2 regions of the Lysinibacillus sp. NPDC086135 genome follow, and region 2 is predicted to be linked to the other one. Evidence: riboswitches for the same ligand, from Rfam matches in the RefSeq annotation. Region 2 holds a riboswitch; the other holds the start of a gene.
What was found. Region 2 has a riboswitch for glycine ahead of gcvT (glycine cleavage system aminomethyltransferase GcvT). Riboswitches for the same ligand answer to the same signal wherever they lie in the genome.
Positions count from the first base shown of each region.

Region 1 (7,701 bases), on a different contig from region 2:
ATATGGACGCCTATCAAAAACTTTCAGTAACGCCAGGTGTAGCTGAAAGTAAGTTAAAAACGAACTACACGAATGTATTGAACGCTTATAATAAGTTAACTAGTCTACAACAATCACTTGTTTATAATGCAAATGATTTTTTATTAAATACACCAACTATTACAGTTAATACAAATGGTAAGGAACCTGCTGATAAAGCTGCTGCATTGGCTTTAAAGGCTGATGTGGATAAGCTTGCTGATGTAACGAAATATACATTTGTACAATTTGAATCTGCTGTTAATGCAGCAACAACAAAATATAAAAACCTATCTTCCGCTGGACGAAAGTATGTAACAAACTATTATTTATTAACAGCGGCTAGTAAAGATCTTTCTGGTGTGAAATCATTCCATAAAAAAGTGCAAACCGCAAGAGAAGAAACGGATGCTACGAAACAAGCGAAAAAAATTCAAACAGTACAAACTGCTTATGCAAAACTACCTGCAAATCAACAGTTTCTTGCAAAACAGCAATATGAAGATTTGCTCAATAATCGTTTAGAAGATGGCAATGCACCAGATATCACTAAATTAAATAATGAAATTGCAAAAATTGTCTCAAATGATACGTATACAGTTTCAATGGAAAAAATTAATGAGCTTTCAAAGCAATATAATAAGCTAAGCTCTAGCGATAAAAAACGTATTACGAATGCTTCCATCTTAACAACGGCAGTTTCTGATGTAAAAAAAGTTGAATCATTTATGAAGACGTATGAAAAATCATTTAATAGTAACCCAACTACTGTCATCAAAGCTTTTGCTAAGCTTACATCAAAACAAATGAGTTTAGTAAGTCCAGAAATAAGACAATCTATTATTGATCAAGATAAAAATCAACAACAGTCTAATGAAATTGCTTTGAAATTAGTGGAATCCATTAATTCATTGCTTGTAAATGGTGAATATATTGATGACTTGGAGACGAAAGTAAAAGAAATTCGTACAGCATATGATGGTCTTAGTGCTTCCGAAAAAAGCGTCGTGAAAAACTATTCTAAGCTAACTCAGGCCGAGAGTGATTTGAAAAAGGTAGCAGAGGTTCATGCTCTTTACGTGCCAGCTACAAACGATAATGCAGCAGCTCGTAAAGCTTGGCAAACTGCATACGGTAAGCTCTCGAAGAAATTAGAAATTTTATATAAGAAGATGTATGCAAACGATTTATAAAAATAGTTTAAACCAAAACCCCGGATAAGAAATTTATTCGGGGTTTAAATGTGTGTACCTGGAATGAGGATGTTGATATAAATTAAAAGTTGGGTGATAAAACATCAAAGTGTTCCGATGAAGTTGGATGACATTATGTTAAAAAGTATATGTGGATAAGTGATTGGAGAGAGGAAAATGGTCAGGTAAAGCTTATATGGCGAAGGCTAGTATTTTCGATGATGTCGATTTCTATCTGTTATGACTTACACCTCTCTCGCAAACTATGCGGCTACTTTTAAGTTTACAGGGAAAAGTACACATGCAGCAGCTGCACCACATCTGGGAAGAAGTGTATGAGAAGCTGTTGAGTTAATGAATGGTAGGGTAAACTATTTACGTGAGCATATCATGCCAAAAGCGCGCGTGCATTATGCGGTACAACCATAGGAGGATCGTCTCCAAATGTCGTGCAACCATATGAAAAGGTGACAGAGCGCTTAAAAAACATCAAGTATAAAATTTATCAAAAATATAAGGCGCAATGACTGAAACATCGTTAGAAATCGCCTTTGTGAGGGCAGCGTCATATTTTATTCCAAATAAAACACTGTATGATGCGATGCAAAAACAAATACTTGATTGAGAAATGCAAACTTATGAAATAGACTGCTGTTGATTAAATTGAAATCCAGCACATATTGAAGAAGAAGGAACGTCTGAATGAGGAGACTTATGATTTGCTGATTCCAGAAGGCTAAGTATACAAAACTTTAAAAAGTATTTAAAAAGTTATACCAAATAGAGTCTTCGTAGGGTAAACTATGGAGACTCTGTTTTTGCCTATTATTAAGTTTTTTCTTAGTAAAGTGTATTTATTGAGTAGTTATGGCGTAAAAATGCCGTTTTTTTGAAAGGAGATCACAAAATGCCGACAGATCATATCAATCATCATAATCACCTTGCGGCAGAATGGGTGAAACAGTTTCGTCCTTATACGAAAGAGGGACAATGCGCAAGCTATATTCCCGCTTTAGCGGAAAAAGAGCCAAATCAATTAGCGATTTCGATTATCGGTACTAATAATGAGGAAATGAAAGCTGGAGACACAACTGAACTATTTACGCTGCAAAGTGTTTCAAAAGTCATTACATTTATATTAGCGTGTATGGAACGGGGATTACCTTATGTTTTAGAACGAGTAGATGTTGAACCTACAGGTGACACCTTCAATTCCATTATTCGACTAGAAAGCCATCAGCCTGGAAAACCTTTTAATCCAATGATTAATGCAGGAGCGATTACAGTATCCTCTATGCTTGACGGTAGTTCTCCACAAGAGAAGGTTTCGAAAATCCTTCAATTTTTAGAACAAATCGTTGGCAAGGAATTAAAGGTTAATGAAGAGGTCTATCAATCTGAGTGGCAAACTGCCAATCGAAACCGTTCATTAGCCTATTATTTAATGGATTCTGGCTTTTTAGACTGTCCTGTAGAAGAAGCATTAGAGGTTTATTTGAAACAATGTGCTATTGAAGTAAATGTTTCAGATTTAGCGATGATTGGTTTAGTCATTGCCAATGATGGTTATCATCCTTTATTAAAAACACAGCTATTTCCTAAACAAGTAGCAAAATTAGCGAAGGCGTTGATGGTTACTTGCGGGATGTATAATGCTTCTGGTAAATTTGCAGCATTTATCGGGTTACCTGCAAAAAGTGGTGTCTCTGGAGCAATTTTAGCGGCAGTGCCAAGTCACGCGGGCTTAGATTCACCTTTTCCTACTGGCTGTGGTATTGGCATTTACGGACCAGCAATTGATGACATCGGGAACAGTGTAGCTGGAGTGCATTTACTAAAGCATATTGCTACCGAGTGGAATATGAATATTTTTTAATCCATTCAAAAAGATGACTTCATAAATGGAGTCATCTTTTTTATGATGTTGATTATATTGTTAATTTGCAATGAAAAAATTACTTTCTTTTCATTTTATAAATAATCATTAGTAGAATAAACCAAATTGGTGTTAATAGTAATGCGGTACGTGTTGCCTCTGAAATGAACATGACTACTAATAAAAATGCAAAGAAGGCAAGTACTAAATAGTTCACGAACGGAGTAAAAGGTGCCTTGAAAATCGATGCTTCATGAAGTGCGCGATTTTTACGTTTATAAATGATATGAGAGATTAATATAATACTCCACACCCATATAAAGCAAATAGCACTAATCGTTGTCACAACACTAAAGGCATTTTCAGGCATTAATTTACTTAGTAATGCACCAGCGGAAACTACAATTGCAGAAACAACGAGTGCGTTACTTGGCACACTGTTTTTATTGAGCTTTGCAAACTTTGGCGAAGCTTGCTTGTTGTTTCCAAGATTAAAAAGCATGCGGCTAGTAGAAAATAAACCACTATTACCTGCTGAAGCAGCAGATGTAAGAACGACAAAATTAATAATACCTGCAGCAATTGGAATACCAGCTAGTGTAAATACTTGTACAAATGGGCTACTTGATGCAGACATTTCATACCAAGGATTAATGCATAAAATAACAAATAACGCTCCTACGTAGAATAATAAAATGCGTAATGGAATTTTATTAATGGCAGAAGGAATATTTTTTTTAGGGTTGGCCGTTTCTGCAGCAGAAACTCCTACTAATTCGACACCAACAAAGGCGAAAACAACCATTTGGAATGCCATTAGGAAACCGTATAGGCCGTTCGGGAATAAACCGCCATTTGTCCAAAGATTTTCAACTGTCACTGTGCCAGAGCTTGTTTGAAAGCCTGTAAATAACATGATTAGGCCAATAACAATCAGTGCCACAATGGTGATGACTTTTATAAGGGCAAACCAAAATTCTAGTTCGCCAAATAGTTTTACAGTTAACAAATTCAAAATTAGTAACAGTACTAAACACCCGATTGCAGGCACCCATTGAGGTATATCAAACCAATAATGTGTATAAACGCCGACTGCAATAATATCTGCCATAGCGGTCATGATCCAGCAGAACCAGTATGTCCAGCCAGTGATGTAACCTGCCAAAGGACCTATGTATTCGGATGCAAAATCGGTAAATGATGTATAGCCAGCATTCGATAATAATAATTCACCTAATGCCCGCATAACAAAAAATAAGGCGGTTCCGACAATGAGATAGGCAAAGATGATGGAAGGTCCCGCTAAAGCAATGGCTTTACCTGAACCTAAAAATAAACCAGTACCGATTGTTCCACCGATCGCTATGAGCTGCACATGGCGATTTTTTAATTCACGTTTTAATTGTTGTTGTTCCACGTTGATCCCCCTCAAAGATACGTAAAAACTATGACTGGAAAATAAAAAAGAGACTAGTAATGACACTAGTCTCGTAAACGACAGAATAACAAATACCGATTACGGATGTTGTATGTAAATACAGAAAAACATTCGTATGGTATAGCTTTCGTGTTGAAAGTTAATATTACTCCTCTGTCCTTTTGCCTGAGATAGTGAACCCTTCGGCGACGCAAAATGCGCTCTCTCCAGAACTGCTCCTGCTATAGTGTTATCCATAGCATTCATAGCTTATATTGTATGTCTGTATGACATTATTTTAAGATATTATAAATCCTATCAGTGCCTAGTTAATTATTCAAGGGTAAATTTCAAACATTTTCAGAAAAAAAGAAGAATGGAGTTCATCTAGGTAAATACTTTACGAAAAATAGTATTTTTAGACATACGTTAATTTAAGGATACTATTTAATTCGTAGTATAAAGTGGCGCATCTACGAAAATTATGAATGACATTTTATAAGTCGATTGGAGAGGAGACTAAAGCGACTTCTTGAGGATTAGCGGGTCATCGGACGCCCCTAGGAAAGGGCTGAGTCGGAACGAAAAAATCAACCACATGTTGATGATGGGAATGTGAATGTAATGAGTATATTACCTCACGTTGTTTTATCCTTTTCTGTAGAACTAACTTGTCAGACGTTAAACAATATATATAATATAGTAGAAACTCAGAATTTTTTGCAAAAAGAAACCATCTCATAGTCATCTGAGATGGTTTACATTTTGTTTAAAACAAAATTGATATAGGTAAATACAAATAAATTTACTTTGTTTCATGAGTAGATGTATTTATATTAGTCACTAATGTCTTATTGATTTGTTAATTTTGTTTTTTGGACTTTACTTTACCTGTCCAAGTACGGAAGCCGCCTTGAAGTTGGTAAATTTGGTTGTAGCCACGTTTTTTAAGAAATAGAGCAGCACGTGAGCTACGGCCTGTATTTTGACAGTATAAATATACTGGTAAATCTGGGCGAATTTCTTTGTGACGTTGACGTAGAGTAGTCGAAGGAACATTGCGTGCACCAAGGATGTGACCAGCATCAAATTCTTTTTGTTCACGTACGTCAATAAGCTGTGCTTTACGATAGCCTTCAATAAATTGTTCTTGTGTTAGGTTTGTTACGGCTTTTTTTAGTCGTAGGGCATTAATGCCGATATAAGCAATTACAACTACTAAAATAACACCGATTGTGATAAGTATGTTCAACAAAATTTCTTACCCCTTTCTATCTTCTTTATTATTATAAAAGATGCGCTAGCGATAGTCCAATGAGTTTGATAAAATAAATTACATTGTGGCTAGAATTAATCTATCTAAATTTCTGGATGTTATTAGTGGAATCATCCCACTACATTCATAGACTAGGGTGGACGATTACTTCAATAAAAAATAGAACTAAACGCAGAGTGTCAAAATTTTGAGAAGTATTGTTTTTTAATCATCACCTAGAGTAGGATGACATTTGTTAAAACGTATGCCATATTCAGGTTGATTGGAGTGAAGGCAGGGGGACTCCTTGAGGATCATAGCGTCACAGATGAGATCCTACAGCGAAGCGGATGTTTTCTGTGCTGAAGCGAAGCGACAGCAACAAATGTTTTAACTGTGCGAAAGCGAAGCGGCAGCAACAAAGCGACCAGCCGGAACGCCCACGTTATGGTGATGAGACTTATTTTTGTACACGTTGCTAATGTTCAATTAAATATTTGTAGGAGATGAAAATATGACAACTTGGTATTTTCTAAATTCAGGGAAATGTAGCCCTTCTTTTAATATGGCGTTAGATGAAGCATTACTTGATTGGCATAGTGAAGGTTTAATTCCACCAGTCATTCGTTTTTATGAGTGGGAGCCAGCAACACTTTCGATTGGCTATTTTCAGCAAGCAAACAGAGATATTAATCTAGAAGCGGTACGAGAACAAGGACTAGGCTTTGTTCGTCGTCCAACAGGTGGTAGAGCTGTTTTACATGAACATGAATTGACATATAGCGTCATTGTATCAGAAAGCTATCCAAATATGCCTGAAACAGTGACAGAGGCATATAGAGTGTTAAGTGAAGGTATATTGCAAGGTTTTCATAATCTAGGTATGGATGCTTATTTTAGTGTACCTGATACAGAAGAACAAAGAGCAGACTTAAAGAAACCAAAAAGCGCAGTTTGCTTTGATGCGCCAAGTTGGTATGAGCTTGTCGTGGAAGGTAAAAAAGTAGCTGGTAGTGCACAAACACGTCAAAAAGGTGTTATTTTACAGCATGGAGCTATTTTACTTGATTTAGATCAAGAAAAATTATTGTCTGTCTTCAATTTTTCAAGTGAAGAGGCGAAGGACCGTATGCGTAGAAAGATGCCAGAGAAGGCTGTTGCTATCAATAACCTTGTTAAAGAACCAGTGACAATAGAACAATGTGTGACAGCATTTAGAGATGGTTTTGCAAAATCGTTGCAAATTGATTTAAAACCATTTACACTTTCTGAGGAGCAATTAGAATATGTACATGCACTAGAAGAAAAAAAATATGCATGTGATGATTGGAACTTCAAAAAATAAAAAATGGTATAAGAAAAATATTTTTTTATCGTTCAATCCTTGTAATAACAAGCAGTTCGGGTTCTATTCGAAATTGCAAGAGTTGAATTGAAAAACTATATATAGTATCTTAATTAAAGAAATATACACAATATGTAGTGTTTAGCGACACATGATATTGTGTATTTATTTTGTAAGGTAGAGAATAAGGGAGGCAAAACGATGGTACTCACAAATCATCAACCCGAAGTAAACAAATTTAAACAGTTAAACAAAGACATTGAACAATTTCCACAGGTTCATCCTGTAACACCTGATATGCACATTACGCATAAAGGTGTATCAAGACTTGTAATGATCGATCGCTACTCGTTTAAGGATACGGAGAAGAAAACGTTAAAAGCCGGTGATTTTGTCGTATTAACAGTGAAGTCAGATCCGAAATTCCCTGCACGTGGTTTAGGGACAATTCAAAAGCTTGATATGTCTACGAAAACAGCAGAAATTTTGATTGAGGAAGATTACCGTAGTGCTTTAGATGATCCGAAAGAGCAAGAGACGGGTGTGATTACACGTTCAATTGACGTGCTAGAAAAGCCTCTTGAAATATTTTATGAA
Region 1 is NZ_JBIVCA010000009.1:5,202-12,902, forward strand. Features, by position in the region: gene ACIPKN_RS12765 (hypothetical protein) at 1-1,211, shown strand, start outside; gene ACIPKN_RS12770 (glutaminase) at 2,119-3,087, shown strand; gene ACIPKN_RS12775 (amino acid permease) at 3,167-4,504, opposite strand; glycine riboswitch at 4,669-4,745, opposite strand; gene ACIPKN_RS12780 (rhodanese-like domain-containing protein) at 5,367-5,756, opposite strand; gene ACIPKN_RS12785 (lipoate--protein ligase family protein) at 6,274-7,104, shown strand; partial or broken gene ACIPKN_RS12790 (ribonucleotide reductase N-terminal alpha domain-containing protein) at 7,306-7,701, shown strand, end outside.
Region 1: another riboswitch for glycine. It lies ahead of ACIPKN_RS12775 (amino acid permease); the one in region 2 lies ahead of gcvT (glycine cleavage system aminomethyltransferase GcvT).

Region 2 (7,701 bases):
CAAGTTTCTTTTGACGACGACCTGATAATACAAATTCATGTTTACAATGACGGTTATATGGTAGATCGTAGAATGGCTCTAAGCGACGCATCATGTAGTTTGCGTTTAGTACAGCGTATTCTGTTACAGCTTTTAAGCCATCTGGACCCATTGTACGGATATAAGTGTATGCGCGTACGTTGATACCAAAGTTACCGTAGTAAGGTTTAACACGACCGATTGATTGTGGACGGTCGTAATCGAAGTGATATGTTCCTTCCGCTGTTCTTACTAAAACTGGTTTTGGAAGGAATGGAATTAAATCTGCTTTTACACCTACTGGACCTGAACCTGGGCCACCGCCACCGTGAGGACCTGTAAATGTTTTGTGTAAATTTAAGTGTACGCAGTCGAAGCCCATATCACCAGGACGTGCTTTACTCATAACTGCGTTTAAGTTTGCACCGTCATAGTATACTTTACCGCCAACAGAGTGGATCAGTTCTGCCATTTCGATAATGTTTTCTTCAAATAGACCAAGTGTATTTGGATTTGTTAGCATTAATGCAGCTGTATCAGAACCAACTACTTTGCGTAAATCTTCAATATCTACTAAACCATTTTCATCTGATTTAACAGTGATAGTTTCAAAGCCTGCAACAGTTGCCGATGCTGGATTTGTACCGTGAGCAGAGTCAGGAACGATAACTTTATTACGATGACCTTCATCGTTTGCTTCATGGAAGGCACGGATCATCATTAATGCTGTCCATTCACCATGTGCACCCGCCGCTGGTTGTAATGTCACTTCATCCATACCTGTAATTTCAACTAATGAGGTTTGTAGATCGTAAAGAAGCTCCATCGCACCTTGAACTGTTGACTCATCCTGTAATGGGTGAACATTTGCAAAACCAGAAATTCGGGCAACTGCCTCGTTAATTTTAGGATTATATTTCATCGTACAAGAACCAAGAGGGTAGAAGCCAGAGTCCACACCGTGGTTTCGACGAGAAAGTGCTGTATAGTGACGCATAATATCAAGCTCAGATACTTCTGGTAATTCCGCTGCTTCTGCGCGTACTAAGTTTGCTGGCAGTAAATCTGCGAGATCAGCCTCTGGTACATCAAGTGCTTCTAAGCTGTAACCTACGCGACCTTCTTTGGAAATTTCAAAAATGAGTGATTGATTTTCGTTATGCATTAAGAGCCCCCATTTCCGCAACAAGTGCATCAATTTCTTCTTTCGTGCGTAATTCTGTTATAGCGATTAGCACGTGATTTTTAAGAGAGTCATATGTTTGACCTAAAGGATAACCACCGATGATACCTTTTTCAATTAAGCCTTTATTAATTTCTTTCACACATTTATTTGTCTTTACAACGATTTCGTTAAAGTGTGCACCTTGGAATGCTACTGTGAAGCCTGCAGCTTCAAAGGCATTTTTAGCATAGCGAGTTTTCGCAATATTTTGCATAGCCATTTCACGAACACCTTGCTTGCCAAGAGCAGTCATTGCTACAGAAGCGGCAAGTGCAAGAAGCGCTTGGTTCGAACAAATATTAGATGTTGCTTTATCACGACGAATATGTTGTTCACGTGCTTGTAATGTTAAAACATAACCACGACGTCCTTCACCGTCTACTGTTTCACCAACAAGACGACCTGGAACTTTACGCATTAGCTTCGTTGTTACTGCAAAGAAACCACAGTGTGGACCACCGAATGCTTCAGAAATACCGAAGACCTGTGCGTCCCCTACACAAATATCAGCCCCTAGTTTACCAGGTGGTGTTAAAATTCCTAGTGCAAGTGGGTTTGAAGATACAACAAATAAACTTTTTGCCTCATGTGCAATATCGCCAATTACTTGTAAGTCCTCTATTTGACCAAAGAAGTTTGGATATTGTGCAATAACAGCTGCCGTATTGTCATCCATTAATTCCTTTAAAGCTTCTACATCTGTCACACCATCTTTTTGTGGAACAGTAACAATTTCAATAGATTGACCGTATGCATATGTAGCAACGACATCACGATACTCAGGGTGAACCGTTTCCGATACTAAAATTTTCTTACGGCGTGTATGTCCAGCTGCAAGCATACCTGCTTCCGCTAATGCTGTTCCTCCATCGTACATAGAAGAGTTTGCAAGATCCATACCTGTAAGCTCTGCAATCATCGTTTGGAATTCGAAAATTGCTTGTAATTCCCCTTGTGAAATTTCAGGTTGATATGGAGTATACGCTGTGTAAAACTCTGAACGAGAAATAACATGATCCACGATAACCGGTTTGTAGTGGTTGTATACGCCAGCACCTAAAAACGATACGTTAGCATTTGTATCTTTATTTTTCGCAGCCATTGCCGTTAATTCTTTTAATAAAGCTGATTCAGATTTCGCTTCTTTAATATCATATAGGCCTTTAAAACGTACTTTTTCTGGAATATCCCCAAATAACTCATCAACTGAGGATACACCGATTACGTCTAACATTTCTTGTTTATCTTGCTCCGTCATTGGTAAATAACGATGTTTCATAAATGTAGGTCCCTCTTTTCAACTTTTATTTTGAACGCTTGTAAAACGGTGTTTCAACTGTTACTACTTTTAAGTGCTTACCACGAATTTCGATTTCCAATTCAGTTCCGATAGTTGCGAATTGGCTGTCAATTAATGCGTGACCAACATTACGTTTAGAGGAAGGAAGCTGTGTACCTGTTGTCACTTCACCGATTTCCTGACCATCCTTAAACACTTTGTAGCCATGACGAGGAATTCCTTTATCAATCATTTCAATGCCAACAATTTTACGTGACAGCCCATTTTCTTTTTGTGCCGCTAATGCATCATGACCATTAAAGCCCTCTTTATTTAACTTCACAGCAAAACCAATACCAGCCTCAAGAGGTGAAATTGTTGCTGATAGCTCTTGACCGTATAATGGAAGACCTGCTTCGAAACGAAGTGTATCACGGCATCCTAGACCTGCTGGGATAACGCCTTTGTCTTTTCCAGCCTCTAAAATTTCGTTCCATAAAGCTTTAATATCTTCTGGAGAGCCGTATAATTCAAAACCATCTTCCCCCGTGTAACCACTACGGGATACTAATGCTTTATGACCAGCAACTTCAACATCTGCTTGGAAACGGAAGTATTTAATCGTTTTTAAATCAGTGTCTGTTAATGTTTGAAGAACTTCTTCTGCTAATGGACCTTGAAGGGCAATTTGTGCATAAGCATCTGATTGATTGTCGATCGTTACATCATATTGATGTTGGTTTTCCATCATCCAATCATAATCTTTTCCAATATTTGCCGCATTTACGCACAATAAATAATGATTGTCTGCTAATTTATACGTTAATAAATCATCAACAACGCCACCATCTTCATAGCACATTGCATTATATTGCGCTTGACCTACTGCAATTTTTGAAATATCATTTGTCAAAAGATTTTGTAAAAAATCTAGTGAATTAGGTCCAGTTACTAAAATTTCACCCATATGTGATACATCAAATAAGCCAGCACGATTACGAACTGCATCATGCTCTTCTTTAATAGAAGAGAATTGTACTGGTAATTCCCATCCGCCAAAGTCGATTGTTTTACCACCATACTTTGCATATTCTTCAAATAGAGGTGTACGCTTTAATTCATTCGTCATTATTTTTGCCCCCTTAAATGGTAGTTACATTTTTTACTGGTAGTAGTTCGTCTGCTTTTTATAAGTGCAATCATGCTTCCCCTGTTTGTTCATTCAATTAAGGAATAGAAACTAACAACATTAGGCAAAACATTTAGACATAAAAAAAGACAGACGAACCCCTTTTCGGGATTCTCTGTCCTTAAACCTGAAAGTTACACCAGACTGGCTCGCATACCTACAATGCCAAACAGCCGGCTTTCCCCTTTGGTGGCTGTAGTACTACAGCTCTCTCCAGAGTTGCGTCTTGTACGAGTCCTTTTACCTGAGAGATTCATAACATTTTGTTATTTGCTCCTTCGGTGACGTCTACACGTGCTCTCCCCGCACAATCATCCGCCCAAGATTCATCTTGGTACTATTTAGTATTCAATGAACATTTAGTTACTTATTTGTCTATATCCTAACATTAATTGCATTGAAAAGGCAATCATTTTTTAATTTATATCAAAACACGAACGTTTGATTCATTTATTTTAATCAACGTTCGCCTTTTAACCTTTTAACTTGGAATACTAAATACTCAAGAATTTGGCGGAGTGTTCTGCCCTCTGTTAACACTTGTATATGTCCAGTTTCACGATAGAATCTTCTTCTGTAATGATACAGCTTCTCTAGCTCCTCTTTCGTTGAACTCTGTACAATTGGTCTGTTCGGATCATGCTGTATTCGTTTGTATATATCTTCGAATGTCGCATCTAAAAAAAACACGAGCCCACTGCGTCTCATTATTTTTCGATTTTCAGCATTGATTGCAACTCCACCACCTGTTGAAATAATACAAGCTTCGTCTCGGAAATTTTTCAAAAATTCTGTTTCTATTTCTCGAAAACGTACTTCTCCATATTTTTCAAATATCTGTGGAATTGTCATTCCCTGCTGCCGAACGATCTCATGATCCATATCATAATAAGGCATCTTTAACAAATAGCTTAAACGTCTTCCTAACGCACTTTTGCCGGAGCCCATAAAACCAACTAAATATATTTTTCGCATTCGAATCACCTTCTTATAACTACGATTCTACACTGTCTGACAAAATTTGTCCTAATAAATTTATCGTAGCTCGAATATTCAGCTTTTCTAGGTCATTATATGTTCGAAACTGAATCTCATAAGACATACAATACGTAAGAACAAAAGTAGTTACAAAAAATAATAATGCAATTGCGATTAAAAATATAGCCCCTCTGTCACTTTTCAATAACTGGAACATAGAAAGTTCGCTCCTTTTTGATACCACTTGGAAGTTCTACAGCTACTGTTAACATATTTTTTTCAAATTGGAACTGACATTTGTTAATATCAATTAGCATTGGTACATGACCACCATTTACTTGTTCACGAATTAAATTGCTATAACAATCAATATTATGAATAGTATCTCCTTTCTGGAAGGTTATTCTCTTTTGGTCTTGTCGAATCGTAAATGAAGAAATATCATTTAAATACATATTCAAATCATAAACAAAAACCTCCCACTTCGATTGTTCATCAGATAGTACTGTTGTTTTCATTTCTACAAACCAAAGCATAATGAACACAACAAGGTGTGCAATAAGCACAAAAACAACTAATTGAAATAAGGCTTCTAATAATGTATAGCCACGTTCATTCATCGACTTCACCTGTCAGTTGTATACATTTTTTACGTAATTCCCGTGTATTTTGAAAACTTACACAAATTCCCTGTCCATTCATAGACCATTGGAAATCTACATTTTCAACGGTATTAGTGCCTTCAGTTTGCTGTAAATAGCGATAACGCTTTAAGCCTTCATAGGCGGTTTCAGCTGCGATAACTTCTAACTTCTTGTTATAAAGAGTCGACTTCATCATGTAGCTGATCGGTATTAATGTCGTGCATAATAACATAACAATGACTATTGATAAAATCGTTTCTACAAATGAATAGCCAGATTCATTCAACTCTCGATCTCCCTCGTCCTAACGTAATCACAACCTTTTTAGTACCCTGAGGCGTTTTAAAATAAACAGTCCCTGGGGTCATGACGTTTCCATTGTAATTGTATATAATCGTGTTAATTGAACCTGAAGAAAGTACGACCTCAACCCCTTTTGGAAAAGGTCGTTCAAATAATTCTGTATAAAAATCCTTTTTAATGATATATCTTTTTGATGAGCTCTCAAATTTTATCGAAATGTATTCTCTTTTGTGCATACTATACGTTTGTATATATTGTATATCTAATTGAATTTGTGTGAAAAATCGCTCAATCTCTCTAGTTTCCTCTGCTTTAACCGAGTACTTTATGACAATCGCCGATAAACACATAACGATAAACAATACAATGAGCATTTCAACAAATGTAACACCACGCTCACTTTTTATAGTATCCATCAGTTACCAGAGCCATTATTAGAAGAAATCTTCGCCAATCGTACCTCTCCATCATTAGTGATCATTATCTCTTCTTTATTAGGACAGGTCGTTTCATCCTTCTTTAAATAGCCTTTTTCTACCAGATCTTCAATTGTTGGATAAGCCATAAAATCTACGCGATACGCCTCTACCTGGCCTTGCACCATAGAGATATACGCTTTACAGCCCTTCTCATCGACGGTGGCAAAATGTTTCGTAACATTAGGGATTGTTATTAAAATTAATATCGAAATAATTAGCAAAACGATGAGCATTTCAATCAACGTAAATCCAGCTTGCTGCTTTATCCGTTTCATTATTATCCTCCTATACTAGTTCAATCATATGATATATTGGTAATAATAAACTTACATATGCAGCAACTATGCACATTGCAATAATGATAAAGAAGGTAGGTTGCACAAACGCAAGGATTTTATGCAATAGTTGCTCTTGCTTTTCTGTCAATAATTCGCTGTACAGTACTAGCTCTTTTCCTAGATAGCCACTTTGCTCTCCATGTTCAACAAATGTTGAGAAATCCATCTGCCAAACCGTCATCAAATGAACAGCTTGTGTCAGCGTATCACCAAAAACAACACGCTCCTTTATACATCGTGCCAGATATTGTAGAAACGGTTGAAGTTGCTGTTGTTCTAAAATTTGTAGACTTGCCTGTAAAGAAAAACCACTTTGGAGTAGACTTCCTAAATAAGCAGCAAATTGTCTCGTCAAAGACATTCGTATATATATCCGAATCAATGGCGTTTTCAGGATAATATTTAGCCGGTGAGCAATCGGACGGCGTTTGAGATAAAGGTGAAAAAAGAAAATACTACAAATCACTGCTATTCCTACGACAATTAAAGCATCAGGAAAATGCAATAATACTTTTGACAAAGCAATGCTTGTCTCCTCTGTACCAGTAGTTCGACTTGTCACCATTTTTTCTATATTAGGAAAGAAGATGGTGCGAAACACTAAAAACAACAGCATCAAAAATATAATGAGCACTACTGGATATAAGAGTAGCTTCATTAATTTTTTCTTCGTCGATTCACTTAAAGCCATTTGCTTTGCCACACCTTTTAAGGTCTCAATCATATGTCCATTGTTTTCGGCAACTGTAATAGCTACTAAATGCTGCTTTGGAATTTGCAACGCTTCAAAAACTCCTAAAACACCGGCACCCTGCCTTAGTTTTTCATTGACTAGCTTTTGTATTTCTTCATGCGCTTCAATATGATGGGGTAATAGAATAGATATAGCTTGTGGGAATAAATAACCTTCCTGCATTAACACGCTTAATCGGCTAAAAAAATGAGCTTGCTCCCTTACTCGCCATTTTGTCGCCTTTTTGTAATCTAATCGAATTCCTTCAAAAAACTTTTGTATTCGCATAGATTTGATTCTCCATCAGTTCTTTTTGCCCTGTAAGCGTTAAATCATGCGGTAACTCAAAGCTAGTTTTTTGCATAATTGCTTTGATAGCCATTTGAAGATGAACATCGCTTAATATTTCAAACAATGCACGGCGTTCTTCCTGAACTATTGGTGATTGGAAAAGTGTTTGAGCAACAATACCCACCACAGTTTGACGAAGTTCTTCCACTGAAACGCCTAAGTCA
Region 2 is NZ_JBIVCA010000008.1:51,870-59,570, forward strand. Features, by position in the region: gene gcvPB (aminomethyl-transferring glycine dehydrogenase subunit GcvPB) at 1-1,183, opposite strand, end outside; gene gcvPA (aminomethyl-transferring glycine dehydrogenase subunit GcvPA) at 1,176-2,522, opposite strand; gene gcvT (glycine cleavage system aminomethyltransferase GcvT) at 2,548-3,651, opposite strand; glycine riboswitch at 3,934-4,026, opposite strand; gene ACIPKN_RS11990 (shikimate kinase) at 4,171-4,686, opposite strand; gene comGF (competence type IV pilus minor pilin ComGF) at 4,884-5,309, opposite strand; gene ACIPKN_RS12000 (hypothetical protein) at 5,302-5,619, opposite strand; gene comGD (competence type IV pilus minor pilin ComGD) at 5,612-6,052, opposite strand; gene comGC (competence type IV pilus major pilin ComGC) at 6,052-6,390, opposite strand; gene comGB (competence type IV pilus assembly protein ComGB) at 6,401-7,474, opposite strand; gene comGA (competence type IV pilus ATPase ComGA) at 7,452-7,701, opposite strand, start outside.